DNA from 2 places in the Bacillus jepli genome. Region 1 is predicted to be linked to the other one. Evidence: riboswitches for the same ligand, from Rfam matches in the RefSeq annotation. Region 1 holds a riboswitch; the other holds the start of a gene.
The links. A riboswitch is a leader RNA that binds a small molecule or an ion and turns the genes downstream of it on or off. The one in region 1 is predicted to bind cyclic di-AMP.
Positions count from the first base shown of each region.

Region 2: it holds a riboswitch for cyclic di-AMP, as region 1 does, so the genes downstream of both, ABC371_RS23710 (cation:dicarboxylate symporter family transporter) here and ABC371_RS21035 (dicarboxylate/amino acid:cation symporter) in region 1, are expected to answer to the same signal.

Region 1 is NZ_JBDFMO010000001.1:4,125,527-4,128,667, forward strand. It holds gene ABC371_RS21025 (pyruvate kinase) at 1-828, opposite strand, end outside; tRNA gene ABC371_RS21030 (tRNA-Val) at 1,037-1,109, opposite strand; cyclic di-AMP (ydaO/yuaA leader) riboswitch at 1,283-1,438, shown strand; gene ABC371_RS21035 (dicarboxylate/amino acid:cation symporter) at 1,576-2,805, shown strand; gene ABC371_RS21040 (alpha/beta hydrolase) at 2,899-3,141, shown strand, end outside.
Region 2 is NZ_JBDFMO010000001.1:4,673,097-4,676,237, reverse strand. It holds gene ABC371_RS23720 (fumarylacetoacetate hydrolase family protein) at 1-331, shown strand, start outside; gene ABC371_RS23715 (dihydrodipicolinate synthase family protein) at 408-1,316, shown strand; cyclic di-AMP (ydaO/yuaA leader) riboswitch at 1,570-1,722, shown strand; gene ABC371_RS23710 (cation:dicarboxylate symporter family transporter) at 1,841-3,112, shown strand.

The sequences.
Region 1 (3,141 bases):
AAGGATTTTAGCCTCGATATACTCCTCTGTACTCGATAAAACCTTTGCAACTATTTTCCCATCATCGATATACACTCTGTCACCGATCCGCACATTTCGTAAAGCTTTCGGTAATGTAACTCCAACCGATGCTGGCTCATTACCCGTTTTAGGAATTCCAATATATTTATCATTTTTATAAATTCGTAAAATATCATTTTTCTTTATTTTTATAAGGCCATCTTTATTTTTACTAGGTATAATTGGCCCAATTCGAATTTTAGGTCCTGGAAGATCTATGAAAATTTTACATTTTGCATTATTCTTTTTTTCTGCCATTTTTAATGTTTGAATGATCTCTTTCCATACAGTCAAATTATCATGTGCACAGTTTATTCTAGCTATTGTCATTCCGGCTTGCAGCAAATCGTTAAAAACTTCAGGGGTATTAAGCATTTTACGGTCAAGAGTAACCATAATATGTTTTTGATTGATTGTTTTTCCAAACAAGTTATCTTTACGCTCTTCTTTCAATGAATTCGCAGTGTTTACTTCAATATACTCCTTTTTTAAATAAGGGATAGAATCTTCCTTAGAAAGGTGTTGGATGATTTTATTTAAGGTGTCCATGATATGGGGGCTACTGTATGAAAGTGGCAAAAATCCTTTTTCAAGTAAAATATTGTTTAAATTGGGATGAGCCATTCTGTGTACAGCCAAAAAGTCCCGTAAATTCATTTTACTAAGGGTTGTGGAATCAATGACTTTGTTTTCGGTGTGTTTTACAATGGTTGTTTGAGCATCATCCCTTAGTTTTATCAAATATTCTTTTAGTTCAACCTGATCCATTTCCACCACATTCCTTTCAAGGATTTCAGAAAATACATTTATTATGTAGGGATTTTATCTATATAAATAGACTATAGTCAAAGGGATGTACCAAAACTTTGGGGTTACTTTTTTACATTATTCATTTATATTCAAACTTGCTAATATGTTGAAAAGATAAAAAAGCTCCACCCCCTTAAAAAATAAGGAAGGTGGAGCTTTTAAATGATGATTCCGATTGGGTTCGAACCAACGACCTCTACCCTGTCAAGGTAGCGCTCTCCCAGCTGAGCTACGGAATCAAAGTATTAGAATAATATATAATATACATGTGTAGTGAAGGTTTGTCAATTAGAATCTATCAATTCTCTATTTAACACTTAAAAATTATTAACAAGATAAAAAACGTATAAAAGCGTTTTAATTGACATAATGTCATTTTATAGGTATATTTATAATACTGAGGCAAAATATAACTTAATATTCGCTGAATTCCCATTTTTTAGGGAAACGGGGGAACCAAAACGTGCAAATTAAATGCACTCGGGGTGAATCCTTATTAATTAAGGTAGGACTATACTCTTCATCCGAATCCGACAGCTAACCTCGTAAGCATCTGGAGAGAGCATTGTTGTGTAAATCAACTTTAAGGCCGCGAGCCATACTCTCGTGGCCTTTTGTGTCTCCAAAAATATACTTTTCATCGCAATTCACCATTTCCTTTGCTTCTAACACACACATTCAACTACATCTTTGAGGAGGTTTTTTATGTCATTAACTAAAAAAATTTTATTGGGTTTAGGATTAGGTGCTGTTGTTGGTCTTATTTTAAATGTAACATCACCCGCTGCTTTTGAATTTGCAAATACCTATATCTTTGTACCACTAGGTCAGATCTTCTTGAATTTGATTAAAATGCTAGTTGTTCCAATCGTCCTAGTATCTATTACTCTAGGAGTTACAGGACTTGGTGATCCTAAAAAGCTTGGGAGAATTGGAGCCAAAACCATTACTTATTTTTTAGCAACAACTACAATTGCCATTACAATCGCAATTGCACTTGCCTCGATTTTCAAACCAGGTGCTGGTGGAGGATTTAATACAGAAGGTGCAGCCTACGATGGTGCAACTGAAGCTCCTCCGGTTATGGAAACGTTAATAAATATTATTCCAACGAATCCCTTTACCTCAATGAATGATGGAAATATGCTTCAAATCATTGCTTTTGCTATTTTTATAGGTTTAGCTTTAACCGTTTTAGGTGAAAAAACAAAGGGAATTTTAAATCTGTTTGAACAAGCAAATGAAATCTTGATGTATCTTGTTAATCTTGTTATGAAGACGGCTCCATATGGAACGTTTGGATTAATTGCAACAGCAATTGGAGGCCAAGGATATGCTGCGATTAAAGCAATGCTCGCGTATTTCTTGATCGTACTTGCTGCCCTACTCATCCACGCTGTTGTCACATATGGTGGTACGATTGCATTAATTGCAAAACGAAATCCAATCGAGTTTTTTAAAGGATTTTTGCCTGCCATGACAGTTGCATTTAGTACATCAAGCAGTAGTGCTACACTTCCAGTTTCTATGGAGACTGCTCAAAAAAATCTAAAAGTACCTGAGTCTATCAGTAGCTTTGTTCAACCATTGGGCGCGACAATTAATATGGACGGAACAGCCATTATGCAAGGTGTTGCAACCATCTTCATTGCACAGGTCTATGGATTTGACCTTTCTTTATCGCAAATTTTAGTGGTAATCTTAACCGCTGTCCTTGCGAGTGTTGGTACAGCTGGTGTACCTGGCGTTGGTTTAATCATGCTTGCGATGGTACTAACTGCAGTTGGTTTACCACCAGAAGGTATTGGTTTAATTATCGGTATTGACCGCTTACTTGATATGACACGTACCGCTATCAATATCACGGGTGATGCGGCATGTGCGGTTTATGTAGCAGAATCTGAAAAGAAACACATGGATGAAGCAACTGCTTAATACAGTATAAAGCGACAGGGATTTTCCCTGTCGCTTTCCTTTTTAAAACGGTATAATTAAGGTGTAAATTGTTGATTTGGAGGATTTAAAATCATGGTTAATAAGGGCACTGTTAGGGAAATGACTATACATAGTAAGATTTTAAATGAAGAACTTGAGCTGATTGTTTATTTACCAGCATCCTACTCTCCCCTTTATAAATACAATATTCTTATCGCACAGGATGGACGAGATTATTTTAATCTTGGCAGGGTTGCACGGGTTGCTGATAAGCTGTTAGAAGGAAGAGAAATCAGCAATACTATTATTATTGGGGTTCCTTATAAAAGCGTTACA
Region 2 (3,141 bases), 550 kb from region 1:
ATGTGCTATTGGACCAGCTATTCGCCTTGCGGAAACGGTAGAAGACCCGTATAATTTTCAGCTTATCTGCCGAATTTTCAGAGGTGACCAACTGGTCGTTGAGGGGACTGCCAATACAGCTCAGTTAAAACGACGTTTTGAAGAATTAGTCTCATTCTTAGTTCGAGACAATGAAATTTTTGATGGTACAGTTCTGTTAACAGGCACCTCGATTGTACCGCCAAACGAATTTACTCTTAAAGAGAAGGACCATATTGAAATTGAGATTTCCTCTATCGGTGTATTAGCTAATCCTGTAAAAGTTCAGGTGCCTAGTGAGAAAGTCATGTAACTGGATTCGCGTTCTCTTCCAACGGGATGTGGAGGAGAGTTTTACAATGATAACTTCGGAAAAGGGGGATGAATAAGTGGAACGAGAATCACGTAAGTTTCATGGGGTAATCTCTCCGGTTGTCACCTTATTTAATGAGGATGGAGACTTTAACTGGGAAGCGAACAAACAGTTAACGGATTTTCTCATTAATAAAGGGGTACACGGGATCTTATATATGGGTAGTACTGGAGAGTTTTCTTCTTTATCCATTGAGATGCGTAAGCAATTCATTGCTGAAATGATTCCGTATGTGAATAATCGGGTACCCGTTTTGATTGGTACAGGGACTTCTTCATTAGCGGATACAATCGAATTGTCCCTTCATGCCCAAGAATGCGGTGCTGATGGGGTCCTTGTCGTAAGTCCGTACTATTGGAAATTTACAGAGGATCAACTTTATGATTATTTTACTAGTGTGTCCAAAAGTTTGAATATTTCTGTGTTAATATATAATATCCCGATGTTAACAGGTCAGAGTCTGTCACCACAACTCATTGCAAGACTTGCTGAAAACCGTGAGAATATTGTGGGTATTAAAGATACGATTGATAGCCTTGGGCATATTAGAAAACTTATTCTTGAGACAAAAAAGAAGAGAGAGGATTTTGCTGTTTTCGCAGCATTCGATGATTTAGTTCTCCCAGCGTTACAAATTGGAGCAGCAGGGTCGATTAATGGAACCTCCGTGTTTGCTCCCGAACAATCTGTTAATCTATATAATTGTTTTAAATCTGGGAAATTACAAGAGGCACTTACTTATCATCAAAAGATAAATTCCTTTATGTCCATTTATGAACTTAGCGATCCGCTTTTCATAGCAATCAAAGAAACGGTAAACCAAACAATTCTTGGTTACAAAACAGCCAATCTTCCACCTGCCTTGGCAGAGGAAACGACATTAAACCAAAAGGTAGAAACATTTATAAATACACATCTAAATTGATGCATAAGAACCGTCGAAATTAATTTACAAGCAAAAATAAATAAGAAGCGTTCCGCCAGTGGGTAGTAGTCCTTATAATATTTAGAGACTGCTCCCTTCTTTATTTTGGGAATAATTATTTAAGAATAATGTGTTTGCGCAAAGGTTTAAACAGAAAAAGATTTTAAAATGGTATGTGGAAGGTGTGATTTAGACTTTTACTGGAAATAAACAATAGTTTACTAATATAGTATTTTAATGATAAAATTCTTTTAGTTCATATGTGCTTAATCTTATTTTAAGAGCGGGGGACCCAATGATTTACACGGATATTTCCGTTATAGGTGAATTCTAATAAAGAAAGGGCTCAGTGTTTCCGATAGTCCTAACCTGAAAGCTAACCTCGTAAGCAATTTAGTGGAAACGAGAACGATAGAATCGTAAGTCGGCATTTGCCGTTTTTTTGTGAGAATTATCGTATTCATTTGTTTCCCTTGCCTAAGCAATACAGCTATATAAAAAACATCAAGAAGGTGAGGTAATTTATGAAAAAGTTTAAATTAAGTTTAGCCACTCAAATTTTTATCGGTCTTGTCTTAGGGATTATCGTCGGTGGGATTTTTTACGGAAGTGCAACAGCACAGAGTATCTTACAGCCGTTCGGTGATCTTTTTATCCGTTTAATTAAAATGATTGTAGTGCCAATTGTCCTTTCGAGTATCATCGTTGCGATTGCTGGTGTTGGTGATTTAAAATCGGTTGGAAAGTTAGGCGCTAAGTCTCTTACTTATTTTATAGGGATGACATTAGTCGCGATCGCGGTCGGTCTGATTGCTGCCAATGTTTTTCAGCCTGGTTCTGGTCTAAATATGGACAAGCTAGAGCAAAGTGATATTTCTGGTTATGTTCATACCTCAGAGGAACAAGAGGGAAAATCGATTACCGATACGCTGCTTCACATTGTTCCTACGAATCCAATCCAAGCGATGGTTGAAGGAGACATGCTCGCGATTATTTTCTTTGCCGTCGTATTCGGTTTAGGAATTGCTGCGATTGGTGAAAAAGGAAAACCAGTATTGCGTTTCTTTGAAGGTATGGCCAATGCCATGTTTTATGTAACGAACTTATTTATGAAGTATGCCCCAATCGGTGTATTTGCATTAATCGGGGTAACGATTTCGAAATATGGTTTTACATCCCTGATTCCATTAGGTAAGCTAGCCCTTACCGTTTATGGAACGATGATTTTCTTCGTGATTGTTGTTTTAGGCTTACTTGCTAAGTTCGTTGGGTTCAGTATTTTTAAATTACTGAAATTGATCAAGGAAGAGCTCATCTTAGCCTTTTCAACAGCAAGCTCGGAAACCGTCCTTCCGAAAATTATGGACAAGATGGAGCAAGCAGGAAGTCCAAAGCATATTGCGACTTTCGTTATTCCGACAGGTTATTCCTTTAATCTGGATGGATCTGTTTTATATCAAGCGATAGCTTCTTTATTTATTGCTCAAATGTACGGAATTGACCTAAGCATTGGTCAACAAATTACGCTTATGTTAGTGTTAATGGTAACTTCTAAAGGAATGGCAGGAGTGCCTGGAGTTTCCTTTGTTGTGTTATTAGCGACATTTAGTACAATTGGTTTACCTGCTGAAGGTTTAGCATTTATTGCGGGTATTGATCGTATTCTTGATATGGGACGTACTGCGGTTAACGTGGTAGGTAATTCATTAGCAGCTCTCGTTGTGGCGAAATGGGAAGGGAAATTTAACCCTCCTGTTGAAGTTGAAACCTTGAGAGAAACAGCTGAAGCTTCATAAAAATATTAGTCTTGTAAGCACATTTCTGT